Regions from separate parts of the Anaerobutyricum hallii genome, predicted to be linked through region 2. Evidence: riboswitches for the same ligand, from Rfam matches in the RefSeq annotation. Region 2 holds a riboswitch; each other region holds the start of a gene.
What was found. A riboswitch is a leader RNA that binds a small molecule or an ion and turns the genes downstream of it on or off. The one in region 2 is predicted to bind thiamine pyrophosphate.
Positions count from the first base shown of each region.

Region 1 (10,586 bases), 600 kb from region 2:
CTTTCTTTGGATTATCTATTGCATACTGATATCCTTTTTCTGTTGCTGCAAGGAAAGCTTTGGCTTCATCCGGTGAATCTTTCAGGAAATCATTATTTGCGATCATAACCGGTGTATAGTAATCAAATACCGGATCAATGTCTTTGAAATTCCAGTAATCACAGTCAACACCTTCTACTGTCGCGTTGATTCCGCCCCATCCATAGAACACCCAGATTGCATCTGTCTGTTTTGCTTTTAATGCAGCCGGTTCATCTGTAATGTTGTTAGGGATCAGTTTTACCTTACTGAAATCCGCTCCTTCATCTTTCATAACTGTTTTTAAAGTTGCCTGCTCAATTGGGGATTCCCATGTAGAATATGTCTTTCCTTCAAGTCCTTTTGGACTGTCAATGCCGTCACCCTTTCTGGAAATAATTCCCGATGTATTATGCTGGATCAATCCTGCAACTGCTGTAATCCCAAGTGGATTATCTGAATCAATTGCTGCTGCCATTGTATCCTGTGCCTCAATAGCAAACTGTGCCTGTCCTGATGCACACATTGTTGCTGCACCATTTTCCGGTGGCTGCACAATCTCTACATCAAGTCCGGCATCTTCATAATAGCCAAGTGCTTTTGCTGCGTAAATTCCTGTATGGTTTGTATTTGGCGTCCAGTCAAGACAAAATGTTATCTTTGTAAGATTCTTTTTGTTGCTTTCTGTACTTGCACTTTCATTGTTTCCATTAGCAGAACCGCATGCTGTTACCGATAATAACATAACTGCACTCAAAGTTCCTGCAATGACTTTCTTCCAATTTAACTTTCTCATATTTTCCTCCTGTATATACTTTTCTTATACTTGTTACTATTCAGCTTCTTACTATTCAGCTTCCTTTTTTTCTACTCTTAACCATGGAAGTGAAATCGTCTTAATCAGATTCACTGCAAACATTAAAAGAAGGCTGATTATCACAATAAAAATAATAACTGCAAACATTTTATCAAAGGCGTATGCTTTTGACACTCTTGTCATATAAACACCAAGTCCTTCAAAACCGCCAAGCCATTCAGAAATAACTGCCCCTACTACTGCATAGGAAGCAGAAATCTTTAATCCTGAGAAAAACTGCGGTAATGCGGCCGGTAGCTTCACATGGAAAAAGATCTGCACTTTTGATGCACCCATTGCCCGCATCAAATCAATAGAATCTTTATCTACACTCTTATATCCGTCAAGTAATCCTACCGTAATAGGAAAAAATGTTGTAATCACGACAAGCGTAATCTTTGGTGCCATATAAAATCCCATCCATAACACGAGAAGAGGGGCAATTGCAATCGTTGGAATGGTCTGTGTAATAATCATAATGGGATACAATGCTTTATTCAGTATCCGAAAATGATCCATTAATGTTGCCATGACAAATGCCAGTACAACACCGATACATAATCCGTAAAAGGCTTCCTGTAATGTAACAACTGCATGTCTCAAAATTGTAGGCAGATCTGTAAAAAGTGCTTTTACTACCTGAACCGGAGACGGCAGCATATATGCCGGAACTGCCCCGCTCTGATATAAAAACTGCCAGAGAAGAATTAACAGACAGAGTGCTACTGCTGCCGGAAGCTTACTGGTGATGCTTTGTAACCTTTTTGTCAATAGTCAGCACATCTCCTTCCGCTTTATAAGAGATCTTAACATAGGTATTCATTGCCTTGCAGCCTGCCTTAGCAGCTACCAACTGACAATTCTTTACGATTTCCATGAGCGTATCATAATCTCCTTCGATTGATGTCTCACATGGTCCTACATAATAATTTAATCCAGTTGATTTAATATAGTCAATTACCTCGTCTACAATACGAATTACTTCCTCTTCGTCCTGCACAGATGGCAAAACCTGAATTGCTACACTTGCGTTCATTTCTCATTCCTCCATATATCTTTAAATATCATGTGCTGCCTTACCTGAAAAAAGAAAAGCGCCGGCAATAAATGCTGACGCTGCTTTTGTATGATCCTCAGGTATTCTTAAAACTTTCTCTTATAAAATTCTAAAAATCTCTTATAAAATAATCATATAAAATAAAAAATTTTATAAAAAATTTATATTAAAAGTTCTCCAAAAAACATCCTGATACATTCTGTTATTAAAAGCTCTTTTACAACTTCTTCCACGCTGGCATTATCCAAACAGGTACAAGGGTCTAAGGTTTACCTTACTCTCAGCTTCTTAAAATCACAAGCTCCCCTGGTCTTATATTGAACTTTTTACAGTATAAAACAATTTTAAGAAAAAAACAAGGGCAAAACTCTTGCGTTAATTAACAAAATAATGGTATAATTTTGCTTTAGTAAATTAAAGGGGGACTGTACTAATGCTAAAAACAATAGAAGCCGTTAACACAGTTGTTAACAACTTTATCTGGGGAATCCCTGCCATGATCTGTATCATTGGTGTCGGCCTTTTCCTCAGTTTCCGAACAAAATTCATTCAGATTCGAAAGTTTCCTTATTCTATCAAAAATACACTGGGACGAATTTTTGATAAGTCTGAAGCCGCAGATGGATCGATCACCCCGTTCCAGGCTGTTTGTACCGCACTTGCCGGAACAGTAGGAACCGGTAATATTGCCGGAGTAGCCGGTGCGATTACGATAGGAGGACCCGGCGCTGTTTTCTGGATGTGGATGTCAGCCCTTCTTGGAATGTGTACCAAATATTCTGAAGTAACACTTGCCGTTCATTTTCGTGAAAAGAATTCTCAGGGTGACTGGGTAGGAGGACCGATGTATTATATTAAAAATGGTCTTTCCAAACACTGGCACTGGCTAGCTTTTCTCTTTTCTCTCTTTGGTGTCCTCACTGTATTTGGAACAGGAAATGCAACACAGGTCAACACGATCGTCACTGCGATTGATTCCCTGATGCTCAACTTTAACCTTGCTTCATCAGAAAGCCTTTCTACAATCAATCTTGTAATCGGCATCATTATCGCCATCGGCGTTGGACTGATTCTTATCGGCGGTATCCGCCGAATCGGAAAGGTAACAGAAACTTTAGTTCCATTTATGGCATTGCTTTACCTCATCCTTGGACTTGGCGTTGTTCTTTTAAACATTCAGCATGTACCGGCAGTATTTCGGTCTATTTTTGAAGGAGCTTTCCATCCGGCAGCATTTAGCGGCGGAATGGTCGGATCATTATTTACCAGTATGAAAAAAGGTGTATCTCGTGGTATCTTCTCCAATGAAGCAGGTCTTGGTACCGGATCTATCGCTCATGCAACAGCCGATATCACTCATCCTGTAAAACAGGGTTTGTTTGGTATTTTTGAAGTATTTACTGATACGATTGTTATCTGTACACTGACCGCATTGATCATCTTATGTAGCGGAATCAACATTCCTTACGGCTCAGCCGCTGGCGCAGAACTGACTATTCAGGGATTTACCTCAACTTACGGTGGATGGGTATCCATATTCACAGCCATTGCACTTTGTTGCTTTGCATTCTCCACCACGATCGGCTGGGGACTTTACGGCTCTCGCTGTATCGAATTTCTTTTTGGAACAAAAACGATCCGCCCATTTATGATCGTCTACTCTCTCGTTGCAATCATCGGCGCAACGGTAGACCTTGGATTATTATGGAGTATCGCAGAAACATTTAACGGACTTATGTCCATTCCAAACTTAATTGCTGTATTCCTGTTATCGGGAACTGTAGTGAAATTAACAAAAGAATACTTTAACAAAGATTCTGATTTGTAGATTTACTATAGACGAAAAAAGAGAAAATGTTATATCCCATCTGCTCTGTAGTCGCTGTGTTTAAAATGCGCATCCGCATTCTAAACACGCTCCCAAGCCGCATCTGGGATATAACATTTTCTCTTTTTTCTGACTATCTAAATCCACAGTTGGTAAGAATGAGGATTTTCCTGAAGGTCTTGACTTCCCGGGGAATTGAATTCTAAAAGGCTGACATTTGAATTGTTGTATATACAGAGAATTTTTTGATTTTCTTCAGTACCTCCTTTTTTGCATGAAAAAAGCAGCTAACCTATTTTTTATAGACTAACTGCTCGTATTTAGTTCCATATTCAGTTTGATTCTACAAATCCGACAGGTCAATAGCTGGGGAAACATCGCCTCTCTTAAAGTTACTTACTGCATGATCCATATCTGCCAGAGTTCTGGCTGAAATGCTCTCTGGCACTACCAGTTCCCGAGGTTCCAGAATAATGCAACCATTTCCATATTCTTTTACATTATAATACTGATAAGCAGCTCCTCTGAGCGTAATTCTTTTTTTGTTATCCAGATGGGCAACATAATCTTTCATTGCTTCCATTATCAACACCTCCAGAAAAAATGCGTCAATCCTTTAGACTTTAATTTCCCGAGAATCCATAATCTTCTGGAAAATCCCCATTCTCACCAACTGTGGATTTAGAATAATCAGAAAAAAGAAAAAATACCATATTCCAGATGCGGCTTGGGAGCGTGTTTAAGATGCGGACGAGCATCTTAAATACAGCGACTACAGAGCAGATGGGATATGGTATTTTTTCTTTTTTCGTCTATATTAAATCTACAAATCAATCTACAAATCAGATTTATTCTTCTAATTCTTTTTTGCGGTTTCTTGCATAATGACGTATCATCTCAAAATCCTGTCTGTTCTTCCAGGTAATTGTTTTTAAAATTGCTCCGGAAAACAGGGATAGAATTGCTGTAAGAATGACAAAACAACATACGATCAGGGTAGGGAAACGTTTTACTAAACCTGTTGCAAAATATTCTTTAAAAACTGGTACTGAAAATCCACCACCCAATACTGCTAATACTGCTGAAATCAACCCAAAATATTTCATTGGCTGATAGGTACGGAATAATCGTGCAATTGTTCGAAGTACTTTTATTCCATCTGAATAAGTATTTAACTTGCTCTCGCTTCCTTCTGGTCTGTCTTTGTAATCAACAATTACATTCTCTACAAACATATTCTTATCTGCGGCATGAATACTCATTTCCGTTTCAATTTCAAATCCTCTTGAGATTACAGGGAATGTCTTTACAAATTCATAACTGAAGGCACGATATCCGGTCATGATATCTTTAATATCTGTGTGGAACAGATGATTAATGGAGCTTCTTACTAATGAATTACCAAAGTTATGAAATGGTCGTTTATTCTCCTGAAAATAAGTTGAGGATAATCTATCACCAACTACCATATCTACATTTCGGTTTAAGACCTTGTCTACCATCTCTGGTGCATTCACTGCTGGATATGTATCATCTCCATCTGTCATAATATAACATTCCGCATCAATATCCCGGAACATACGACGAATTACATTTCCTTTGCCCTGTTGATACTCATAACGTACCACAGCTCCATTCTGACGTGCAATCTCATCTGTACCATCTGTAGAATTATTATCATACACGTAAATTGTTGCATCCGGTAATACTGCTTTAAAATCCTTAATTACTTTTTCAATTGTTTTGCTCTCATTATAACAAGGTATAAGAACTGCTATTTTATCCATATTATCCTATTGTCCTCTTTTTCTTCTTCCTCATGTTTCGCGGGTCCCAAAGTCAAACGCCTTTTCGTGCATGCACGATAAGGCGTTTGACCTTTTGACCTCTAATATCATGATATACTTACTATATGATGTCACGAATTACTCCGCTGCTAACGCTGCTCCCGTAATTCTGATTATACTTTATTAATGTATCATCGTCAATTCTGGTCAATAATTCTTAAGAGTATTTTTCAGCAAATTATTCAAGAATACCCCGGCAAACTCAGAAATTGATAAATTAGAATTTAAATACCGCTACTCCATATGCTGGCAATTTATATTGGATAGAGTACTTTCTTCCATCGCATTCTTTTTTCACTGGCTTATATTCTTTCGGTCGTCTCTTTCCTTTTCCGCCGAACTTCTTATCATCACTGTTCAGTACAAGAGTATGTTTTCTGCGGCACGTTGTTCCTACCCGGTAATCCGGACGTTCTACCGGTGTAAAGTTAATAACAAAAAGCATGTTATTCTTTCCACTTGCAGAATGTCTTACAAAGGAGAAAATACTTCTGTCACCATCATCCGCATTGATCCATTCGAAGCCTTCCGGCCAGCAATCATATTCATAAAGACATTTATTACTTTTATATAGGTGAAGTAATTCTTTTACAAATAACTGAAGCTGATGATTCGGCTCTTTCTCTAGAAGGAACCAATCAAGTTCCCTCTCTTCACTCCATTCCCGATGCTGTCCGAAGTCTTGTCCCATGAAAAGAAGTTTCTTACCTGGATGCCCTGTCATGAATGCATAGCCTGCCATAAGATTTTTAAATTTCTCTTCGTAGCTTCCTGGCATTTTTTCTATCATAGAACACTTTAAATGAACAACTTCATCATGAGAAAGAACAAGCATATAGTTTTCTGAATATGCATAAACCATGGCAAAATTCATCTTAGTATGATTATATTTTCTAAAATATGGATCAAGTTTCATATACTCTAAAAAGTCATGCATCCAGCCCATATTCCACTTAAGGCTGAAATCCAAGCCTCCATACTCTGCCTTATCCGTTACTTTTGGCCATGCGGTAGATTCTTCTGCAATCATAACGATTCCAGGATTTCTCTTCTTTACGATCGTATTCAGATGTTTAAAGAATTCGATTGCTTCAAGATTTTCATTTCCACCATAAATATTAGGAACCCACTGACCATCTTCTCGTCCATAGTCTAGATAAAGCATAGAGGCAACTGCATCTACACGAAGTCCGTCTACATGATACTTTTCCAACCAAAACAGGGCATTACAAATGAGGAAGTTCCGGACTTCTGTCTTCCCATAATCAAATACTTTCGTTCCCCAGTCCGGATGTTCACCCTTTCTTGGGTCAGCATATTCATAAAGACAGGTTCCATCAAATTCAGCTAAGCCGAAAGCATCTCTTGGGAAATGTGCCGGTACCCAGTCAAGAATAACACCAATATTCTGTTGGTGAAGATAATTGATGAAATACTGAAAATCTTCCGGAGAACCATGTCGTGAAGTTGGCGCAAAGTAATTCGTCACCTGATATCCCCAGGAACCATCAAATGGATGCTCGGCAATACCCATTAACTCAACATGAGTATATCCCATATCTTTCACGTATTTTGCCAGCTCATGAGCCATCTCTCTGTAATTATAAAATCCATCTACATCTTCTTCTGTTTGTTCATGCTTTTTCCAGGAACCCGGATGTACTTCGTATACAAACATAGGATCTTTCTTATCATCGAACTTCTCTCTCTTCTTCATCCACCGGCTATCCTGCCATTTAAAATCGGAAATATCAGCAATAACAGATGCATTATTCGGACGGAGTTCTGCCTGAAATCCATAAGGGTCTGCCTTTAGTATCGTATAGCCCGCCTTTGTTGTAACACAATATTTATAAATATCTCCAATCTCCATTTCAGGAAGAAAGATTTCATAAATTCCCAATGGCTCTAAACGTTCCATCGGTGTAGCATTCCCATCCCATTCATTAAAATTGCCAACCAGGGAAACTGCTTCCGCATTCGGTGCCCATACAGCAAAATATACTCCCTCTTCACCATCAACTGTCATAGGATGTGCTCCAAGTTTATTATATAAATCATAATGTGTCCCCTGACCAAATAAGTACTGGTCAAATTCTGTAATAAATCTGGTATCTGGCATAACAGACTCCTCCCGTTTCAAAATTCACAATTTTCTTGTTCATTATATCATAAAATAGTAGTTTTTTCAGCAATTACTTATGCATTTTGCAAATAGGATTTCCTAATTCTAACTATTTGAAAAAAAGGATAACGAATGTGCCTCAACACATTTCCTAGGAATTTCTTTCCTGTAAAGCAAAAAACAGGAGAAAGAAATGTCTTCTCATCTCTTTCTCCTGTATAAATATGTCTCTTATATATAACTATAGAACCATTTTATTTATTTTAGAATATTAACATTCGCCATGTTTACAGATTGTCTGGATCCATCCTTCTGGTGCTTCAATATGTCCCATCTGGATTCCTGTAAGCGTATCATATAACTTCTTGATTACAGGTCCCATATCATCCATTCCGCTTGGGAAACAGATTTCTTTTCCATGATCAACAATCTTTCCAACTGGAGAAATTACTGCTGCTGTTCCGCAAAGACCACACTCTGCAAAATCTTTTACCTCATCAAACAGAACTTCTCTGTGTTCTACTTCCATTCCAAGATAATGTTCTGCGATATACATCAGAGAACGACGGGTAATAGATGGAAGAATACTGTCTGACTTCGGTGTTACAAGCTTACCGTCCTTTGTAATGAAAATAAAGTTCGCTCCACCAGTCTCCTCAACCTTTGTTCTTGTGGCTGGATCAAGATACATATTCTCATCATATCCCTGATTATGTGCGTCTACGATTGCATGTAAACTCATCGCATAATTCAGTCCTGCTTTGATATGTCCTGTTCCATGAGGAGCTGCACGATCAAAATCTGAAACTCTGATTGTAATAGGCTTTGCTCCACCTTTAAAGTATGGTCCTACTGGAGTAACAAAAATACGGAACTGATACTCATCCGCTGGTTTTACACCAATAACCGGATTAGAACCAAACATATATGGACGAATATATAAAGTAGCTCCTGAACCGTAAGGTGCTACATATGCTGCATTCGCTTTTACTGTTTCTACAACAGCTTCAACAAATTTTTCTTCAGGGAATACCGGCATCTCCAGTCTTCTACAGGAATCTGCCATACGGGCTGCGTTTAAGTCAGGACGAAAGCAAACGATATCTCCGCTCTCTGTTGTATATGCCTTTAAACCTTCAAAACATGTCTGTGCATACTGAAATACACCGGCACACTCGTTCAGAGTAATTGTAGCATCTTCTGTAAGGGCACCTTCATCCCATGCACCATCCTTAAAATTAGCTACAAATCTTTTCTCTGTCTGCTGATAGCTAAAGCCCAGCTCGCCCCAGTTAATATCTTTCTTTTCCATCGCGAAAACTTCCCTTCTTAAAATATGAAATAAATCTAAATATGAAATAAATATTATAAAAAACTTCATTTCATGTTCTTATAAATTTTGAAGCTATTATAACACATCATTTTTCAATTTTCTATGAAATCACAGAAATAAATCTAAAAAATTTATGATATTCCCATCATTTCATGATTTTGCACAAAAAAATGTATTCTTCTTATTTATTCATCCATATCTTTCTAGCTCTTTTCATATAATAACAGAGAAACAAAACGAATAAAAAAGAAAGAATGATTCATTATACCTTCAAATCAATTCTCGTTTATTGCATTTAAAATCAGCAGGCTCTCCTCTTCCATTCAAGTCGAGCAGCTGTCACTCACCACCTGAAAGAGATGGGAGTCTTCTCGACTGAGATAAATTAAAGTGCCAATTCTTTCATCCATAATCCGGCGAGCATTTTCATTCCTTCTTTATTTGGATGTACTCCATCTACAGTTTCGTATTCTTCCTGATACTTTTCTAAATCTGCCAGATGCACTTCTGCCTTCTGTACACAGTCTCGTATAATATCAGAATAAATTCTCTTTGATATCGTTCCATCGATATTAAAGAACACTTCTCCTTCCGGCTCTTTTCCCTCCGGAAGGGTGCAGCACCATATCTGTGCATATGGATATGTGTTCTTCAATCTGCAAAGCATTGTCTGGTATGCCGATTCAAATTCTTCCGGCAATACGCAAAATCCCCAGTCATTACAACCTGCACTCACAAGAATGAGGTCCGGTAATCCATTCTCTCCTAAAGCCTGAATTCTTTCTTCTGCCATAGCAGATGTAGATAAATTACCTGATACCATACTGCCTGACACCGAATTATTAATGCCAAGCTCTGCATCAAATGCACGAATCACCTGCATCCACCATGTATCTTCTACTGTTTTAACTCCTGTCTCCCACTGCACATAAGAATCATAGAAAACACTGTCTTTTGGTGTATAGCCAGCGAATGTACTGATCGAATCTCCGAGAATAGATATTCTCAGCTTCCTTTCTTTTTGTAATACCTTTTCCATAAAATGTAACCTCTCGACGAACTCTGCCTGCCAGTAAAATCTTACTCCTTTGCATCAAATGCAATACCAACAACACGAGGTCCTGCATTCGCTGCTATTTCTGCTCCAATCTGATAATAGCTACTTGGACCGTAGCCAAGCTTCTCTGTCATCTTCTGCGCCATCTCTTCCTTAATCTTATCATCATCCCCGTATTCGATCTGATATGCAGAACCCGGTTCCATGTCTGCAATTGCCATATCGCAGATTTTAGATACAACTTTCTTCTCTCCCCGACACTTTCCGGCAGTTGTGATCTCATGATCCCAAATCTTCATAATCGGCTTAATTCCAATCTTATCTCCGATAAATGCCGCTGCACTCGGAATACGTCCGGACTTTCCTGCATATTTCAGATTATAAATTCCAAAATAAATGCGTCTGTGAGCAATCTTTTCCTCAAGATACGCATTAATTTCTTCGACAGAGCTTCCTTCCTGTGCC
Region 1 is NZ_LT907978.1:443,724-454,309, reverse strand. Features, by position in the region: gene EHLA_RS01930 (ABC transporter substrate-binding protein) at 1-814, opposite strand, end outside; gene EHLA_RS01925 (ABC transporter permease) at 866-1,645, opposite strand; gene EHLA_RS01920 (thiamine-binding protein) at 1,614-1,910, opposite strand; TPP riboswitch at 2,139-2,249, opposite strand; gene EHLA_RS01915 (alanine/glycine:cation symporter family protein) at 2,365-3,759, shown strand; gene EHLA_RS01910 (hypothetical protein) at 4,103-4,342, opposite strand; gene EHLA_RS01905 (glycosyltransferase family 2 protein) at 4,608-5,546, opposite strand; gene glgB (1,4-alpha-glucan branching protein GlgB) at 5,824-7,728, opposite strand; gene EHLA_RS01895 (branched-chain amino acid aminotransferase) at 8,003-9,043, opposite strand; gene EHLA_RS01890 (SGNH/GDSL hydrolase family protein) at 9,450-10,103, opposite strand; gene EHLA_RS01885 (DegV family protein) at 10,145-10,586, opposite strand, start outside.
Region 1: another riboswitch for thiamine pyrophosphate. It lies ahead of EHLA_RS01920 (thiamine-binding protein); the one in region 2 lies ahead of thiE (thiamine phosphate synthase).

Region 2 (10,586 bases):
TGATTTTACGAAGGCAATTGATAATCCAATCATTATTCATCCGGAAGATAATTATGTAGTCAAGAGTAATATCGGAAACGATGTAAAGAGAAATATCTGTGCTTCTCAGTGCAGAGGTAATGGTGATATTGATAAAGTACTCTCAGAATGTGAGTATATTATTGATCGGACCTATCATACAAAGGCAGTGAGCCAGGCGATGATGGAAGTATTTTGTGCCTTTACTTCTATTGATATTTACGGAAGAATCAAGGTAATATCCTCTACACAGATTCCGTTTCATGCAAGAAGAATCGTTGCCAGAGGATTAAATATTCCGAAATCCAAGGTCAGAGTGGTAAAACCGCGAATTGGTGGAGGATTTGGCGCAAAACAGACGGCGGTAGTAGAAATTTATCCGGCATTTGTAACTTATAAAACTGGAAAGCCGGCTAAAATAGTATTTACAAGAGAAGAATGTTTTATTCATGGTTCACCAAGACATGAGATGCAGGTACATGTACGATTAGGAGCAGATAAAAACGGAAGAATTCGGGGAATAGATTTATCTACACTCTCTAATACCGGTGCATTTGGAGAACATGGTCCGACAACCGTAGATTTATCAGGTACGAAGTCATTATCTTTATACAATATGGAAGCTTTCCGCTTCAAGACCGAGGTTGTTTATACGAATGTAGTGTCTGCCGGAGCTTATCGTGGTTACGGGGCAACGCAGGGGATTTTTGCAGTAGAATCTGCTGTGAACGAACTGGCACATGAATTAAATATGGATCCGGTTAAGATTCGTGAAATGAATATGGTAAAAGAAGGCGACGTTTTAACGAATTATTTTGGAGAAGTAACAAAGTCTTGTAATCTTGATAAATGTGTCGCTAAAGTAAAAGAAATGATTGGATGGGATGAAAAGTATCCTTATGTGAAAACGGGTCCGCATACGGTTCGTTCTGTAGGAATGGCTATGGCAATGCAGGGTTCCGGTATAGGTGGTCTGGATGTAGGATCTGTTCAGCTTAAGTTAAATGATGATGGATTTTACACATTAATGATTGGATGTTCTGATATGGGAACCGGTTGTGATACTATTCTTGCACAGATGGCAGCGGATGGTCTTGGCTGTGATATGGATAACATCATTGTTCGTGGAGTAGATACCGATCAGTCGCCATATGATAGTGGTTCCTATGCTTCAAGTACAACGTATGTTACCGGTGGTGCAGTTGTAAAGGCATGTGAATCCATGAGAAAGAGAATCTGTGAGGAAGCAGCTGCAATTATGGGACTAAAGTCAGGCGAAGTAGATTTTGATGGAGAGACGATCAGCGAGAATGATAATCCAGAACACAGCATGACATTATCTGATCTGATTACAAGTTTAGAAGCAGGGAAGGGACGAATAATCGAAGTGACGGAGTCTCATACTTCACCAGTTTCACCACCACCATTTATGGCAGGAGCCGCAGAGATTGAAGTGGACTTAGAAACCGGAAAGATTACTCCAATTAATTACGTAGCTGCCGTAGACTGTGGAACCGTTATCAATACGAACCTTGCACGTATACAGACAGAAGGTGGTATTGTGCAGGGAATGGGAATGACTCTGTATGAAGATGTGCAGTATACAGAGGCAGGAAAGATGAAGAATCGAAACTTTATGTCCTATAAGATTCCTACACGACTTGATATGGGCAGTATCAGCGTGGAATTTGAGAGCAGTTATGAGCAAACCGGTCCTTATGGAGCAAAGTCTATCGGAGAGATTGTAATCAATACACCGGCACCGGCAATTGCGGATGCAGTATATAATGCGACAGGACTTCGTTTCCGAACCCTTCCAATTACAGCGGAACAGGTTATGATGGGACTTCTAGAAAGAGAAGAAGAATAGAGGAATGGAGAGACGTATAGCTGTCGTACTCATGGCTTCGGGTTACAGTGAACGATTTGGTTCAAATAAACTATTAGAACCGTTCGGGAATCGATGCCTTTTTACTTATGCCGTAGATTTGGCATATGCATCTGATGCAGCAATGAAAATTATTGTAACGAGATATGAGCCGATTAAGCATTATGTAAAAGAAAATGCCCCGAAGATGGATATTGTATGGAATGCCCATCCGGAACGTGGAATTTCAGAATCCATTCATTTGGGAATTCATCATTTGAGACAGTCAAAAGATTACGAAAAATATGCCGGTTGCTGCTTTATGGTCTGTGATCAGCCGTTATTGCAAAAACAAAGTTTGCAAAAGCTTTTTGAAAGCTTTTACAGAAATCCAGAAGGAATCCATATGTGTGTAACAAAAGAAAGAGAAGGAAATCCCGTAATATTTCCTAAAATCCTATTTGAAGAACTGATGGCATTAGAAGGGGATAAGGGAGGTAAGCGGATTGCAAAAGAACATCCGGAAATGATATATAAAGTTTATGTTACTGAGCAGGAATTATCAGATATGGATTATCAAGAGGATAAAATAAATTTGGAAAAAAACATAATATGAGGTGGAAAAAGTGAAATTATTGGAAGAAAGAATAAAAAAAGACGGAAAAGCACTGGGAAAAACAGTATTAAAAGTAGATAGTTTTATTAATCATCAGGTAGATTCCGAATTTATGGATGCACTCGGAAAAGATTTTGCAGAGCATTTTAAAGAGTACGGAATTACAAAAGTATTTACTATTGAAAGTTCAGGAATTGCTCCTGCATTGATGACAGCAAAATATCTGGATGTTCCTATGGTCATTTTAAAGAAACAGACTTCCAAAATTTTAAACGGAAAAGTATATCAGACAAGAGTAACTTCCTTTACAAAAGGAACAAGCTATGAACTGACCTTATATCAGGATTATATTGATCAAAACGATAAAGTTTTATTAATTGATGATTTCCTTGCAAATGGAGAAGCAGCTATGGGAGCCAGCCGCCTCATAAAAGAATCCGGTGCAGATTTAACCGGGATTGGAATATTGATTGAAAAGTCTTTCCAGAAGGGAAGAAAAAGATTGGAAGATGCTGGATATTATGTTTACTCTCAAGCAAGAGTCGGTCGTCTTGACAAAGATCTTATTGAATTTTTGCCAGAAGATGCACCAGTCTTAGAAGGAGTAGATGAACAAGAGTTATTAGATAAGTAGTAATTTGCCGCAGGCAAGACGGACATTTCTCTCTTTGGAGGTGTTAGCTTGCCTGCGGCAAATTATTACTTAATAATATATTTGTTTTTCAGGGAAAGAATATGACAGGAAATTCCCTCATCTCTTATTTTATTTCTCAATGTAATCATTTCCGCGAGAGCTTTTTCGTCGAGAACATCCGCCTGATTAAAAACAATACAAAATTTTTCGGAAGAAATATTTTTCCGAAGCCCATTTTCAGAAAGACATAGCCAGTATAAAAAGTCTGTAGTGATGTTGTGTGTGGTTTGTGGCAGTTTCGTGAAATTATTTTGTGAAGAAAAATTTTTTTGAGTAAAAATGAGTTTTGGAAGGAGTTCGTAACGAAAAAGCATCTCTTTTATTGGTTTTCCAAGACAGGATAGTCCAATTACGCCGATAATGGTATCTGTCTTTGGGAAAAAAACAGGTTCTCCATCTTTAGGAAGTTTGATCGGAAATCTTTTAGAACCATCGCCTTCGCATAAAATACGCAGAGAAATATTAGAATATTTTCGTGAAAATAGGGAAAGTTTTTTCATAAAGTTTATAGACGGACTTTTCCATTTGACTTTATTATATATCTTTTTTTCAGGAATTCCTAAAGCGGCAAGAGGTAAAATATCTTCCTCTAAATTCATAAAAAAGGAGGTTATCTGTTCTAAATTCTCTTCTTCAATGCAAGCTTTACTGGGAAGGAAGTCTGGCTTCATAATATGCGTTGTTGTAGTAAGAAGTGTTGGGATTCTCTGTTTTGCAAATTCTATGCCCAGAGTATTCATAAGAGAGGTCTTGCCACCCCCACCGACAAAGGTTAAGATATGGCTGTCAGTAAGACCGAGAAGAGAAGAAAGGTTATGGTTAAAAAAATTTTTTTTCAAATATAAAGCTCCCTTGCGAAAAAATTAATAAAATAAAAAATGATTTTTCAAATATTCATAATCAAATATTTGACCTGGATTTCGTTCGATAGTATATTTAATATTGCTTAAACATGATTCCGTTCTGTGACGGATAGTTAGAAACAGATTTGTGTATCCTGATATAGTATATAATATATCACACACAGAATGGAAAGAGAATATTTTTCACAAAGAGAAAATACGAGGAAAGAGAAATGCATACATTTGAAGAATGGAAGAAAAAATTAATCATAGTCCGCGGTGGCGGAGATATTGCCACAGGTACGATCTATAAATTACATCAGAGCAGGTTTTCTGTATTGGTATTGGAAATTGCGAATCCAAGCTGTATTCGCCGGACAATCAGTTTTTGCGAAGCAGTTTTTGATAAAGAAGTAGAAGTGGAAGGTGTAATTGCAAAACGGGCAGATTCATTAGAAGAGGCGTTTGCAATTTATGAACAGGGACAGATTCCGGTGATGATTGATGAAAATGGAAGTACAATAGAGACTCTGCATCCTCCAGTAGTCGTAGATGCTATTCTGGCCAAAAGAAACCTTGGAACAAAGATAACGGATGCTCCGGCAGTTATAGGAATTGGTCCGGGGTTTTGCGCAGGGAAAGATGTAGATGCAGTAATTGAAACGCAAAGAGGCCACAATCTTGGAAGAGTCATCTATGAAGGAGAAGCAGCTCCGAATACCGGAATTCCTGGAATGATCGCAGGTTATGCGAAAGAAAGAGTCATTCATGCCCCGGCGGCAGGGAATCTGCATATCTTAAAACAGATAGGTGAAATAGTACAGGCAGGGGATACGATTGCAGATATAGAAGGTACCCCGGTAAAAACAGTGATAGGAGGAGTTCTTCGTGGTATGATCCGGGAAGGATATCCGGTAAAAAAAGGATTAAAAATTGCTGATGTCGATCCTCGTGTAAAAGAACAGGAGAACTGTTATCATATATCTGATAAAGCAAGATGTGTTGCTGGAGGAGTATTGGAAGCAATCTTACATTTATCAAAATAGGCGGATGAACTCAAAAACACGAATTTCTATTTCATTTCAAAAACAGAAAACCGGAACTTGGTATTTTACTTTTATTTTACGGGACTGCTTTCTCAGATTTTACTTTCCTGTGTTATCATAGCCCAGTTATCAGATATAAGGGATAAATATATCAGATATGAGGAGATTCAGAGAGAAAATATGATTTTTATGGAGGAAATTGATAAATGAGTCAGCAGGTATATATGAACAGGGAGTTATCCTGGTTAAAGTTTAATGAGAGAGTATTAGAAGAGGCAGAAAATAAAAAGGTGCCATTATGTGAACGGCTGACGTTTGCTTCTATTTATCAGAGTAATTTGGATGAGTTTTTCCGAGTGAGAGTAGGATCTTTGATTGATCAGATGCTTCTTGGTGGAAAGATGCGTGATAATAAAACGAAAATGACGGCAAAAGAGCAGATTCAGGCAGTGCTTCATCAGGTAACAAAGTTAAATCGCAGAAAGGATGCGGTTTATGAAACCATTATGGGACAGCTTGAGGAGCAGGGAGTCCGAATGGTTGACTTCCGAAAGATTTCAAAGAAAGAAAGCGAATATCTTGAAAGGTATTTTTTAAGAGAAATTGCGCCAGTGATTTCTCCAACGATTGTAGGAAAAAGACAGCCATTTCCTTTTTTGAAAAATAACGAAATTTATGCGGTTGTAGTATTACAGACAAAGAGTGGAAAGGAAAAGCTTGGTATTATTCCATGCAGTAATACAGGATTTAAGAGATTAGTTGAATTACCAACAGCAGGAACTTATATGTTGGTAGAAGAATTGATCTTACATTATATTCCAAAAGTGTTTGAGCGATATAATATTAAAGCAAAGTCATTGATTCGTGTAACAAGAAATGCAGATATTGATGCAGATGCATTATATGATGAAGATCTGGATTACAGGGATTTCATGACGGAATTAATCAAGAGAAGAAAGAAGCTTGCGCCGGTTCGTTTAGAACTCACAAGAGAGATGGATGGCGAGATTGTAGATATTTTATGTGATTATTTAGAGCTGGATTCCGATCATGTATTTCAGGTACAGTCTCCGTTAGACCTGTCGTTTGTTTTTGAAATTCAGGATACACTAAGAAAAGTTCCGGAATTGTTTTACGAAAAAAGAATACCACAAAGATCAGCACAGTTTAAAGAAGATGAATCGATTTTTCCACAGCTTAAAGAAAAAGATAAATTACTTTCTTATCCTTATGAAAGTATGAAACCATTTCTTAATTTCTTAAGAGAAGCTGCAAATGATAAAGATGTTATTTCTATAAAGATGACATTATATCGTGTTGCAAAGCATAGTAAAATTGTAGAGTATCTGATCGATGCAGCGGAAAATGGAAAAGAAGTACTTGTTCTTGTAGAACTGAAGGCGAGATTTGATGAGGAAAACAATATTGAATGGTCCAGAAGATTAGAGGATGCCGGTTGTCGTGTGATCTATGGATTAGACGGTTACAAAGTACATTCAAAGTTATGTCTTGTGACAAGAAAGTCCGAGGGTCAGGTAGAATATTATACACAGATCGGAACAGGAAATTATAATGAAAAAACAGCAAGATTATATACAGATTTATCTCTTATGACAGCCAATGTAGAGATTGGAGTTGAAGCAGCAAAAGTATTCCAGGCACTTTCCATGGAAGAGACAGTGGATAATGTAGAGCATCTGCTTGTTGCGCCAAGATGTCTTCAGAACAGAATTTTATCAATGATCGATGAGGAAATATCCTATGCTAAAGAAGGAAAGGAAGCATATATCGGTTTGAAAATGAATTCACTTACCGATAAGAAGATTATTGATAAGCTGATTGAAGCTTCACAGGCAGGAGTAAAGATTGATATGGTAATTCGTGGAATCTGCTGTCTGATTCCGGGGGTAAAAGGAAAAACAGAGAATATTCAGGTAAGAAGTATTGTTGGCAGATTTCTGGAACATTCTCGTATCTATATTTTTGGAACGCAGGAAAGAGAAAAAATTTATATTGCATCAGCAGATTTTATGACGAGAAATACATTAAGAAGAGTGGAAGTTGCAGCACCGATTTATGATAAAGATTTAAAGATGCAGTTAGAAGAAATGTTTATCACAATGCTTAGCGATAACCAAAAAGCAAGACAAGAAGATAGCCATGGAAATTATGAGATTGTGGCAGTGCAGGAAACACCGTTAAATTCACAGGAATTTTTCTATGATCAGGCATATATGAATGCACAGAAAATGTAAGTCTTACGATCGTAATTTTGTGTGTTGCTTATTTTAAAAAGAAAAAGATGTTGTAAAAAAAGAAATAAAAAAAGAAACATTTCCCTTCAAAGACATATTAAGAAATAGGACAGATTTTTATTTTAAAATAAAAAATAATAAAATAAAAATCTGCAAGAGATGCTTAATAAAGATGTCTTTGGAGGGATTTTATGCTTATAGAGATAATAAAAGGTCTCAGTGTTCCTTTTATAGGAACAACATTAGGTGCATTTTGTGTATTTTTTTTGAAAAATGAACTTGGCAAGGGGATGCAGAAAGCACTTACTGGATTTGCAGCGGGAGTAATGATAGCAGCATCAATATGGAGTTTGTTGCTTCCGGCAATTGAACAGGGGGCTTCACTTGGAGTGTGGCGTTTTATTCCGGCAGCAATTGGATTTTGGATTGGAATTTTATTTTTAATGGCAATTGATTATTTTGCTCCACCGGAATGCATAGAAGGAGAACAAAAAGATAATCTGCTGTTGGCGGTGACCCTCCACAATATTCCGGAGGGAATGGCTGTTGGAGTGATCTATGCGGGATTATTGAATCATGCAGATCATATTACAGCAATGGGAGCGTTTTCTCTTGCATTAGGAATTGCGATTCAGAATTTCCCGGAAGGGGCGATTATTTCAATGCCGCTTTGTACAAAAGGAATGTCAAAAAGAAAAGCATTCATATATGGAGTCCTTTCCGGGGCAGTAGAACCGGTGGCATCGTTGTTTACTGTATGGGCAGCCAGTCTGGTTGTTCCGGTTCTTCCGTATTTTTTAAGCTTTGCAGCGGGAGCGATGATCTATGTCGTTGTGGAGGAGCTTGTTCCGAAAATGTCAGTTGGAGAAACAACAAATATCGGCATTTTTATGTTTGCGATCGGGTTTAGTCTTATGATGATTTTAGATGTTGCGTTAGGATAACTGATGTATAGATTGCAGATTGTTTTGGAATTTATGCTTGCTTTTTTTGAATAAATAGCGTACTATATTGGTAAATTCATACACGGGGAGCTTGCAGGAGCAGGCTGAGAGTAAGCTAAGGTGCTTAGACCCATAACCTGATTTGGATAATGCCAACGTAGGGATAGCGTAGATAGATTCGCATATATACCGTAATTGGTGTATATGCGTTTTTCTTTTCAGAGTTTAAAATCATTGAAAGTCAGTTAAAAATTCTGATATTTCTCTGATACATATTTTCAGTATCAGAAGTTATTATTATTTTATCGTTTCTTTATCCATATTCTAAGAGGATATCCTTAATTTACTTCCCTTTTATGAATATATAATAATTCATGTAAGTGTATTTGTTTTTTTGAATAATTAGAAGTCTGAAGTCAGTATATTGGAGGAGAGAGCAAAGTATGAGCTGTGTTAACAGAGAACAGTTAAAAAAAGATTTACTTTTGTATGCGGTAACAGATCGTTCCTGGCTTGGGGAAGAAACACTGTATGAGCAGGTGGAAAAAGCATTAAAAGGAGGAGCGACATTTGTCCAGCTTAGAGAAAAAGAATTAGATGAAGAACATTTTCTGGAAGAAGCAATTGCCCTAAAAGAATTGTGTCACAAATACCATGTTCCATTTGTCATTAACGATAATGTAAAGATTGCGAAGGAGATGGATGCAGACGGGGTGCATGTCGGACAAAGCGATATGGAAGCGGATGATGTAAGAAAGATTCTTGGAGAAGATAAGATTCTTGGTGTGTCTGCACAGACAGTAGAACAGGCAGTTCTTGCAGAGAAGATGGGGGCAGATTATCTTGGAGTCGGAGCTGTTTTTTCTACATCGACGAAGAAGGATGCATCCGCTATCAGCAAAGAAAGAGTAAAAGCAATTTGTGAAGCAGTTCATATCCCGGTTATTGCGATTGGTGGAATTACAGCCGATAATATTCTGACGCTGAAAGGAAGCGGTATTTGTGGAATTGCAGTTGTCAGTGCTATTTTTGCAGCAAAGGATATTGAAGATGCTACAGGAGTTTTACTGGAAAAAACGACAGCAATGGTAAACGACAAGGAAGGTCTTTGCGTGTGATAAAGGGAGCAATTTTTGATATTGACGGAACCTTACTTGATTCGATGCCTGTCTGGGAGAACGCCGGGGCGAGATATCTTGCCACACTTGGCATAAAAGCCAGGTCAGATTTAAAGGAAAGACTTGATGCATTATCTCTTCCGGAAGGTGCCTTATATATGCAAACAGAATATAAACTTTCCGTAACGATAGAGGAAATATTAGAAGGTGTCAATCAGGTAGTAAAAGATTTTTATTTTAAAGAGGCAGTGTTAAAACCAGGTGTCTGTGATCTGATACAAAAGTTAAAGAAAAATCAGGTCAGGTTAATTATTGCGACAGCAACGGATGCAGAGATGGCAAAGTCGGCTCTTATACGTAATAGTATATGGAAAGATTTTGACGGAATGATTACCTGTGAAGAGGCAGGAGCAGGAAAGACAAGTCCTAAAGTATTCGAACTGGCAAGAGAACATTTACAGACGAAAAAAGAAGAAACCTGGGTGTTTGAAGATTCTTTATATGCAGTAAAGACTGCTTCCAAAGCAGGGTTTCCTGTATGTAGTATTTATGATGCATATAGCAGGGATAATACAGAAGAAATCCGAACATTTTCTGATATTTATGTAAAAGATTTTTACGAAATAGAAAGCTGTCAGGTTTTTCAACGCAAAAAAAGTAGCTACACAGACTGTCAGAAAGAAGATAAGGAAGTGCAAAATGAAAACAGTTCTTACAATTGCAGGAAGTGATGCAAGTGGCGGGGCAGGAATTCAGGCAGATATAAAAACATTAACGGTGCATAAAGTTTATGCAACAAGCTGTATTACCGCACTTACAGCGCAAAATACAAAAGGGATTACCGGTATTATGCCAGTGCCGCCAGACTTTTTTGAAAAACAGATGGATAGTGTTTTTTCAGATATAAAACCGGATGCCGTAAAGATTGGAATGATTGCATCCAAAGAACAGGTTGAGATTATTGCAAAGTATTTGCAAAAATATTCAATAAAGCAGGTAGTAGCAGATCCGGTTATGATTTCAACGAGCGGAACGGTTCTTGTAGAAGAGAAAGTAAGAGAAGTATTATATGAAAAACTATTTCCGAACATTTCTTTACTGACTCCAAATCTTCCGGAAACTGAGTTTTTATCAGGAAGAAAGATCACAGACAGGAAGACGAGAGAAAAAGCGGCAGAAATCATTG
Region 2 is NZ_LT907978.1:1,038,940-1,049,525, forward strand. Features, by position in the region: gene EHLA_RS04760 (xanthine dehydrogenase family protein molybdopterin-binding subunit) at 1-1,888, shown strand, start outside; gene EHLA_RS04765 (nucleotidyltransferase family protein) at 1,893-2,501, shown strand; gene EHLA_RS04770 (xanthine phosphoribosyltransferase) at 2,512-3,135, shown strand; gene yqeC (selenium cofactor biosynthesis protein YqeC) at 3,201-4,034, opposite strand; gene yqeB (selenium-dependent molybdenum cofactor biosynthesis protein YqeB) at 4,271-5,083, shown strand; gene ppk1 (polyphosphate kinase 1) at 5,290-7,338, shown strand; gene EHLA_RS04790 (ZIP family metal transporter) at 7,530-8,282, shown strand; TPP riboswitch at 8,356-8,464, shown strand; gene thiE (thiamine phosphate synthase) at 8,726-9,400, shown strand; gene EHLA_RS04800 (HAD family hydrolase) at 9,397-10,131, shown strand; gene thiD (bifunctional hydroxymethylpyrimidine kinase/phosphomethylpyrimidine kinase) at 10,100-10,586, shown strand, end outside.

Region 3 (10,586 bases), 430 kb from region 2:
TGAACCAGTAGAAGGCTTTTCTTTATCTGGAAAAGTAATAGAACACGTTTTTGTGGGACAAGTAACGAAAACTATTATTTCGTTGTCAAATGGAAACCAGATAAAAATGAATACATTTTCCAATGATAAAATGATTGCAGAAAATTCAAAAGTGTATCTTTATTGGGAACCGGAAGATGCAGTAGTTATCAAATCTCGAAGTGATGAAGTATTTAATGTGATTGAAAACATGAGTTTTTCACAGGGAGACTAAAGAGGTGATGATACTATGAAAAAAAGAGAACATAAAAGCTTGAGTGCTGTTTTGGCAAAATATTGTATGATAGGACCAATCACATTATGGATGTATTTATTAGTAGCTATTCCTTTCCTTTATATTATTGCAATTAGTTTTATGCATAAAGGAACGTATGGAGGAGTTGTTGCAGGTTTTACATTGCAAAATTATAAAGATATTTTAAATCCATTGTATTTACAGACCTTTGCAAAATCAATTGGTATGTCTATCATTGTCACCTTGATCTGTCTTATTATTGCATATCCTTTTACTTATTTTGTATCTCAGAAAACAGAGATTCAGAAAACAATTTTTATGAGTATGATTATGATTCCATTTTGTGTCAGCATGATCATACGATTATTTTCATGGGTAAATATTCTTAGAACAGACGGTGTAATAAATAATTTTTTTAGTACATTTGGTATTGGACCATTTAAATTGGTATATAACCAGACAGGAGCATTAATAGGACTCATTTATATGTTATTACCTTTCATGATTCTCCCATTATACAGTTCTATTGAAAAATTGGATGCTTCTCTATTAGAAGCAGCGCAAGATCTTGGTGCTAAGCCGGTTATTTCTTTTTTAAAAGTAACACTTCCTCTTACAAAACCAGGAATTTTTGCAGGATGTGTTATGGTGTTTATTCCATCTATGGGACTGTACTTTATTACAGATTTAATGGGCGGAAGTAAAACACTTGTTATTGGAAATCTTATAAAAAATCAGTTTATTACAGCAAGAAACTGGCCTTTAGGAGCAGCAATGTCGGTTATATTAATGCTCATTACGTTGCTTATGCTACAAATGTATCGGAAGGCGGGCGGAAGTATGGATGACCTTAGCGGAATGTAAAGGGAGGCAGGAAGATGAAGAGAGATAAAAAGAAAAAGAGAATGAATACCTTCCAAAATATATGTATTGCTTTAGTGTTTATATTTTTATATATACCGATTTTCGTAGTAATACTATTTTCGTTTAATACATCAAAAATGAACATTGTATTTGAAGGTTTTACATTTCAGTGGTATGGTAGTTTTTTTCAGAACAGAACGTTAATGGAGTCATTTTATAATTCATTGATTATTGCGGCAGCATCTACTGTTATTTCAACCATTATTGGGACTATAGGTGCAGTTGGACTTGGGAAGTATGAATTTAAAGGGAAAAAACTTGTAGATATGCTTTTATATGTACCAATTGTTATACCGGAAATTGTACTTGGTGTTGCAATGCTTTCTATTTATACATTATTACAGGTGCCACTTGGATTGACTACAATGACGATTGCACATATTACATTCTGCATTCCGTTTGTTGTGATATCTGTTAGGGCAAGATTGTCTGGGTTTGATGGTAATCTAGAAGAAGCGGCCATGGACCTTGGGGCAAATCGTTTCAAGACGTTTATGAAAATTACGCTCCCTTTAATTATGCCGGGAGTGATATCAGGAGCAACTCTTGCATTATCTCTTTCATTAGATGATGTAATTATTAGTTTTTTTTGCAGTGGTCCCGGAAGTACAACGCTTCCATTAAAGATTCTCGAGATGGTTAAACATGGCGTATCGCCGGAGGTAAATGCGCTTTCAACGATTATTACTTTTATTATTATTTTTATCATTAGTATGAATACACAGTCTCAGATTAAAAAAATGAAAAAAGCAGCCTAGTTCATTGAAATACTGCTATTGGAGGTAAAGCAAAATGAAAGAAATATCCATTATTATTAAACCAGAAAAAATAGAGCAGATTAAAGAGATTGCGGATAAACATCATTGTGGAGGTATGACTATTTCTACTGTAATGGGATGTGGAACACAATTAGGATATGCAGACGGAGGCAGTGTTGTCAAAGGAATGCATACAAGCATTAATCTTCTTCCGAAAATCCGGGTAGATGTTGTTGTAAAAAATGCAGCAGTAAATGAGATTATTTTGGATATCTGTGACAAAATACCTACGGGAAATGTGGGAGATGGTAAAATTTTTGTTCGTGATATTGAAGATGCTATTCGTATCAGAACAGGTGAGAGAGGGGAAGGAGTGTTGTAGGTGAAAGCAGATTATTGTTTAAAAAGTTCAGCAGTATTTACAGGAATCGAGGAAAAAACAAAAGAGGCATGCATATTGATTAAAAAGAACCGCATTATAGATGTGGTTCCTTTTGAAATGAAGGATAAATTTATAGATGAAAATACTATTGTTTTAGATTATAAAAATAAGTTGATCATGCCTGGATTTGTAGATGCGCATACTCATTTTTTCTCAGGAGCATTATCAGCAAGTGAGCATGTATGCGAGGATATTGTAAATTCAGTTTCTGAAGAAGAATGCGTAAAAATGCTCCTTCAATATGCAAAGGCTCATCCAAAAGAAAAACGAATTCGAGGAAGAGGATGGTTTATTACAAACTGGGGCGATGCTCCACTTCCAACAAAGAAAAGTCTTGATAAAGCCTTTCCAGATATTCCAGTATATCTGCAGGCAGCGGATTGCCATAGTTACTGGTGTAATTCTAAAGCATTAGAGGAGTGCAGGATTACAAAAGATATGGAGGTGAGTAGTGGGTATATAGGAAAACTTGAAAATGGAGAGCTCAGTGGGATGCTGGTAGAATTAGAGGCGCTACAACCAGCTGATAAAATGTACCGATCTTTTACAAAAGAAGAACAAAAAGATATCTATATAAATTTTATTAAGAAGACGGCGGCGAATGGTATTACAAGTTTAAGCGAGATGATGCCAGCAGATTATAATGAAGAAAATTATGTACGTTATACTATTATAAAAGAGCTTGAAAAAGAAAAAAATTTTAATATAAGACTCCATATTTTTCCTAAACTTTATGATTGTGAAAATTATGATATGGCATTAAAATTACAAAAAGAATTTGATTCCGATTATATGAGGATTTCCGGAGTAAAAGGATTTATTGATGGGGTAACAGAAACATATACAGGATTACTTCTTGAACCTTATACAGATAATCCAGATACGAGAGGGATTGGAGTACCTGTAAAATCACAGAGAGAACTAAACCGTTCTGTGATTAAGGCAAATGCAGCCGGTTTGCCGGTAAGAATTCACTGTATCGCAGATGGTTCTGTAAGGATGGCATTAGATGCATTTGAAGAATCAGCAAAAGTTAATAAAAATAATTTAGCAAATACAATCGAGCATATTGAAAATATTGATCCTGTGGATATTCATCGTTTTAAAGAATTAAAAGTAATTCCATCGATGCAGCCGATACATTTAATTTTAGATGCACATGGAAAGATTAATCGAATAGGAAAGAAACGAATACAATATGAATGGCCGGTAAAAACACTTTTAGATGATTGTCATGAAATGGCATTTGGTACAGATTATCCCGTAGTTGAAATTAATCCGTTTGAAAATATATATGCAGCAGTAACAAGAAAAAATAAGGATGGAAGTCCAGCAAGTTACAATCCATGGGAAAAAGTCAGTATGGCAGAAGCTTTAAAAGCATATACTTATGGAGCAGCAAAAGCATATAGCAGAGAAAATGAATTGGGAAGTCTGGAAAAAGGAAAATTGGCAGATGTTATTGTAATAGACAGAAATTTGTTCGAAGTTTCAGAGAAAGAGATTTTAGAAGCTAAGGTAGATATGACGATGCTTGGTGGAAAAATCATATATGAACATTAAATTATTTTGAAGAATATACAGCCAATATTTCTAAATTGTAAAATAATATTTTGGTTGAAATCATGTCCAAAAAGAGATAAAGTATATTTGTAATGATAAAATATTTCATTTTAAATTTAAATTTAGAAAGGGATTATGAACATGGAAAAATCAAAAGTATATTTTACTGACTTTAGGGCAAAGTTAGGAGAGGGACTTCCAATGAAGTTAAAAAGACTTCTGAAAAAGGCTGGAATCTCCGAAATTGACATGGAAAATAAATTTGTAGCTATTAAAATGCATTTTGGAGAACTTGGTAACATAAGTTTTTTACGTCCTAATTATGCCAAAGCGGTTGCTGATGTAGTAAAAGAATTAGGTGGAAAGCCATTTTTAACAGATTGTAATACGTTATATCCGGGAAGCCGTAAGAACGCATTAGAGCATTTGCAGTGTGCCTGGGAGAATGGCTTTACAGCAATGACGGTTGGATGCCCTATTTTAATTGCAGACGGTTTAAAAGGAACAGATGATATTGAGGTACCTGTTGAGGGTGGCGAATACATAGAAAAAGCGAAGATTGGACGAGCAATCATGGATGCAGACATTTTTATTAGTTTAAGTCACTTTAAAGGACATGAAACAACCGGATTTGGTGGAGCGATTAAAAATATCGGTATGGGCTGTGGCTCTCGTGCAGGAAAAAAGGAACAGCATACGAATGGTCAGCCAACGATTCATGAAGAATTATGTCGTGGATGTCGTCGCTGTATGAGAGAATGTGCGAATAATGGTCTTGTATTTGATGAAGAGACAAAGAAGATGCACATTGATGGAACGAATTGTGTAGGATGTGGAAGATGCATCGGCGCATGTAACTTTGATGCGATTGAATTTGAAAATTGGGCGGCAACAAAAGATTTAAATTGCAGAATGGCAGAATACACAAAAGCAGTAATTGATGGAAGACCGAATTTCCATATTTCACTTGTTGTTGATGTATCCCCAAACTGTGACTGCCATGCGGAAAATGATGCACCGATTCTTCCAAATATCGGAATGTTTGCATCTTTTGATCCATTAGCATTGGATCAGGCATGTGTAGATGCCTGCTTAAAGATGCAGCCGCTTCCAAACAGTCAGCTGTTTGAAAATATGCACAAGGAAGGGTTCTGTGATCATCATGATCATTTTGAAAATACTACACCTGAGTCTGAATACAAAACCTGTCTGGAACATGCAGAAAAGATTCATCTCGGAAGCAGAAATTATGAGCTAATTGTAATGAAGTAGCATTTTTGTCTTGCATTTTTGTTAAGATAAGCGTATTATAAATACAATTGAACAAAAGGGGAGCTTGTATTACAGGCTGAGAGGAAGGTATGACCTTCGACCCATTAACCTGATTTGGATAATGCCAACGTAGGGAAGCATATATATTTTTGTATATTTTTACGGGAAGTTACCGAATCGGTTACTTCTCGTTTTTTTATGTTACAGGAGGTGAAGGCATGGTAAAAATTAACGGACAGGACTGTGATAAGGCAGGGATTTCAGTTGCAGAGTATCTTGCAGCGGAGAATTATAATGTAAATCATATTGTTGTGGAGTACAATCTTACGATCATTCCAAAAGAACAGTATGGTCAGACCATTCTTAAAGATGGAGACGAAGTCGAAATCGTCAGTTTTATGGGTGGTGGATGTTAATAATTTTTATGAATTATTAAAAAAGAGATGAAATTATACAGAATCAATTTATTAATGCAGGTTGGTTTAGAAGAGTCACAAACCAGTTTAGAAAGAAGGGCGTTTTATTATGCAGAAAGAAGATAAGTTAATCATTGGCGGTCATGAATTTGAATCTCGTTTTATTCTCGGTTCTGGGAAGTATTCTATGAAACTGATCGAAGCAGCGGTAAGAGATGCCGGAGCACAGATTATTACGTTAGCAGTTCGAAGAGCGAATACAAAAGAACATGAAAATATTTTAGATTATATTCCAAAGGATGTTACACTGTTACCAAATACTTCCGGAGCAAGAAATGCACAGGAAGCAGTGCGGATCGCACGATTAGCAAGAGAACTTGGCTGTGGAAATTTTGTAAAAGTAGAGATTATGCGTGATAGTAAGTATCTGCTTCCGGATAATCAGGAAACAATTAAAGCTACAGAACTTCTTGCAAAAGAAGGATTTGTTGTTATGCCATATATGTATCCGGATTTAAATGCTGCCAGAGATCTTGTGAATGCAGGAGCAGCCTGCGTTATGCCATTAGCATCTCCAATTGGTTCTAATAAAGGTTTAGCTACGAAAGAGTTTATCCAGATTTTAATTGATGAGATTGATCTTCCGATTATCGTAGATGCAGGAATCGGTAAGCCTTCACAGGCATGTGAGGCAATGGAGATGGGTGCAGCAGCAATTATGGCAAATACTGCGTTGGCAACTGCCGGTGATCTTCCGATGATGGCTGCAGCTTTTCGTCAGGCAATCGAAGCAGGAAGAAAGGCATATTTATCCGGTTTGGGACGTGTACTTACAAGAGGAGCAGCTGCATCAGACCCACTGACAGGATTTTTACATTAAAAGCGTTGCTGGAAAAGAGGTATTATAATGGAAAACCAGTTTTTAATCGATTCAGAATACTTATCGAAAGAAGCTCTAGAGAAGAAACATCGCCTGGAAACAGACCCTTCCTCAAGAAAGAATCATATGGAATATATGGAAGGAATGGAACAGATCAAATCAGATGTCATGGATAAAGTGATGAGTCAGATGCATTCTTATGATTACGAAAAGTATACAGCAAAAGATGTAAAAGCAGCGTTAGAACATGAAACCTGTTCTATTGAAGATTTTAAAGCATTATTATCTCCGGCTGCCGCACCATTTTTAGAGCAGATGGCACAGAAAGCAAAGATAGAAACAAGCAAACATTTTGGAAATACGGTATATCTTTTTACTCCGCTTTATATAGCAAACTATTGCGAGAATTATTGCGTTTATTGTGGTTTTAACTGTTATAATCATATTAACCGCATGCAGCTTAATATGGAGCAGATTGCTCATGAGATGAAAGTAATCGCTGATTCCGGTATGGAAGAGATTTTGATACTTACAGGAGAGAGCAGGGCAAAAAGTGATGTCAAATATATTGGAGAAGCATGTAAGCTTGCCAGCAAGTATTTTCGTATGGTCGGTCTCGAAATTTATCCGGTAAATACAGATGAATATCGTTATCTGCATGAATGTGGCGCAGATTATGTTACAGTTTTTCAGGAAACCTATGATTCCGATAAATACGAGACGTTACATTTGATGGGACATAAGAGGGTATGGCCATATCGTTTTGAAGCACAGGAAAGAGCTCTTATGGGAGGAATGCGAGGTGCTGGATTTTCAGCTCTTCTTGGCTTATCCGATTTTCGAAAAGATGCTCTGGCAAGTGCATTGCATGTTTATTATCTACAAAGAAAGTACCCACAGGCAGAACTCTCCCTTTCTTGTCCAAGACTTCGTCCAATCATCAATAATGACAAGATCAATCCTTTAGATGTAGGAGAAAAACAACTTTGTCAGGTTTTATGCGCTTATCGTATTTTCCTTCCATTTGTCGGAATTACGGTTTCTTCCAGAGAAAGTGAAACATTTCGAAATGGTATTGTAAAGATTGCGGCAACAAAAGTATCCGCCGGAGTTTCTACAGGAATCGGTGACCACGAAAGTAAATATACCGGAAAGGAGGAGGACGGCGAGCAGGGCGATGAACAGTTTGAGATCAATGATGAACGAAGTTTTAAGAAAATGTACGAAGATATTTCAGAAGAAGGTCTGCAGCCGGTCTTAAACGATTACCTTTATGTCTGATCTTATATGTATCACAAACAGGAAACTTTGTAGCAATAACTTTTTAGACCAGATAGAAATGATTGCCAGTGCGCATCCAAAAGCTATTGTATTAAGAGAGAAAGATCTTTCTGAGAAAGAATATGAGCAATTAGCCAGACAGGTAATGCAAATTTGTCAGAAGCATGGAACACAGTGTGTCCTCCATAGTTTTTCTAATGTAGCAAGTGCACTTGGGGCAGTGGCAGTGCATATGCCATTACCATTACTTCAAAAAATGACACCGCAAGAAAAATCACATTTTCAAATAATTGGAGCTTCTTGTCATTCTTTAGAAGAAGCAAAGGAAGCACAGGATTTAGGGTGTACCTATATTACTGCCGGACACATTTTCCTCACTGACTGTAAAAAAGGATTACCGGGAAGAGGACTTTCTTTTTTAGAAGAAATCTGCAAAGCGGTTAGAATTCCGGTATATGCAATTGGAGGAATCTCTTCACAGAACATTGAGTCCGTCAGGAAGACAGGGGCAGCGGGAGCATGTATAATGAGTGGTTTCATGCGATGTAAGACTGTGGAAGAAATCATGTAAATGCTATTACTTTTAAAACTTTATATACTCCTAAGGATTAAGAATTGCATTTTTCGACAGAAAATGTTAAGATAAATGCGGTAAAATATTAATTTTTCTATTATTTATGCAGGTATACAGCAGATAAATTGCATAATCAGAGCATAATTTTTATAATTTATAATAAAGAAGGCAATTTCACTAATCTACACTTATATGTATATGTTTATAAGTAAAGGTATAAAACAATCTGTAAATAATATAGTAAACAGCAAGATAATAGAAAATCATTAGGAGGTAATATGAGTAGAATGACGAACAATATGTCAGAAGAACTATTCAAAGTGGATGGAAAGACATCAGTTGGTGAAACCCTTCCGCTTGCCCTGCAACATGTGGTGGCCATGATTGTAGGATGTGTTACACCGGCAATTATTGTAGCTGGTGTAGGTGGATTATCCGAACAGGATTCGGTTATCTTAATTCAGGCAGCCCTGACAATGTCAGCAATCACAACACTTATTCAGGTAGTCCCACTACTTAGAACAGGTAAAGTTTCGATTGGTTCCGGGCTTCCGGTTATTATGGGTATCAGTTTTGCCTATGTGCCAACAATGCAGGCAATTGCAGGAACCTTTGATATTGCAACCATTTTAGGAGCGCAGATTGTCGGAGGTATCGTAGCGGTTATCGTTGGTATTTTTATCAAACAAATTCGTAAGTTTTTTCCACCATTAATTACTGGTACAGTTGTATTTGCTATTGGACTTTCGTTATATCCGACAGCAATTAATTACATGGCTGGTGGAGCAAGTAATGAAAGCTATGGTTCCTGGCAGAACTGGCTTGTAGCCATTATTACACTCTGTATCGTAACGGTACTCAATCATTATGGAAAAGGAATCTGGAAACTGGCATCCATATTAATTGGAATTATTGCAGGATATATCATTTCATTATTCTTTGGAATGGTTGATTTTTCTGCCGTAGTAAATGCATCCTGGTTTGCGTTACCAAAACCAATGCATTTTGGTATTACGTTTGAACCTTCTTCTTGTGTAGCAATTGGAGTATTATTTGCAATCAACTCTATTCAGGCAATCGGAGACTTTTCTGCGACAACGACAGGAGGGCTTGACCGTATGCCTACAGATGAAGAATTAAGCGGTGGTATCGTAGGCTATGGTTTAAGCAATATTTTCTGTGCGGTATTTGGTGGTCTTCCAACAGCTACATACAGTCAGAATGTAGGTATCGTAGGTTCCACAAAAGTTGTTGCAAAAAGAGTATTTGAAACTTCTGCAATTATTATCCTTATCGCAGGATTAATTCCGAAGTTTTCTTCAGTACTGACAACAATCCCATACTGCGTACTCGGTGGAGCAACCGTTTCTGTATTTGCATCAATTGCAATGACAGGAATTAAGTTAATTACTACAGCTCCGATGGACTTTAGAAATACAACGGTAGTTGGTTTATCAATTGCCCTTGGAATGGGTGTGACACAGGCTAATGCGGCACTGGCAACCTTCCCGGAATGGGTAACAACAATCTTTGGAAAGTCCCCGGTAGTATTAGCAACAATCACCGCAGTATTTTTAAATCTGGTATTACCAAAATCAGAACAATCCTGATTTGTAGATTTCGTATAGACGAAAAAAGAAAAAATGATATATCCCATCTGCTCTGTAGTCGCTGTATTTAAGATGCTCGTCCGCATCTTAAATACGCTCCGAAGCCGCATCTGGGATATATCATTTTTTCTTTTTTCTGGCTATCTAAATCTACAGTTGGCGAGAATGGGGATTTTTCAGAAGGTTATGGATTCTCTGGGAATTAAAGTCTAAAGGATTGACGTATTCTTCTGGAGTTTTCCATTCGAATAGAAATTGTAGACTTTTGGAGAATCCCCTCGTTTTTTGAGGAAAAATGGAGCGTTTGGCGCAACGGAACAAAATCAAACTTATAAAAATTTTCTTTTCTTTAGATACCTTAATGCAATTCAGCAACATAGAACAATTTAAATGTCAGTCCTTTAGAAATTAATTTCCCGGAATGTCATAAGCTTCTGGTGTAGTCCATGTTATTAAACTGTAGATTTAGAATAGTCAGAAAAAAGAAACAAATAATACATCCCAGATGCGGCTTGGGAGCGTATTTAAGATGCGGGTGAGCATCTTAAATACAGCGACTACAGAGCAGATGGGATGTATTATTTGTTTCTTT
Region 3 is NZ_LT907978.1:1,469,323-1,479,908, forward strand. Features, by position in the region: gene EHLA_RS06715 (ABC transporter ATP-binding protein) at 1-253, shown strand, start outside; gene EHLA_RS06720 (ABC transporter permease) at 269-1,138, shown strand; gene EHLA_RS06725 (ABC transporter permease) at 1,153-1,956, shown strand; gene EHLA_RS06730 (P-II family nitrogen regulator) at 1,991-2,338, shown strand; gene EHLA_RS06735 (amidohydrolase) at 2,339-3,961, shown strand; gene EHLA_RS06740 (DUF362 domain-containing protein) at 4,103-5,233, shown strand; TPP riboswitch at 5,280-5,386, shown strand; gene thiS (sulfur carrier protein ThiS) at 5,452-5,649, shown strand; gene EHLA_RS06750 (thiazole synthase) at 5,759-6,529, shown strand; gene thiH (2-iminoacetate synthase ThiH) at 6,557-7,810, shown strand; gene EHLA_RS06760 (thiamine phosphate synthase) at 7,803-8,381, shown strand; gene EHLA_RS06765 (uracil-xanthine permease family protein) at 8,684-9,994, shown strand.
Region 3: another riboswitch for thiamine pyrophosphate. It lies ahead of thiS (sulfur carrier protein ThiS); the one in region 2 lies ahead of thiE (thiamine phosphate synthase).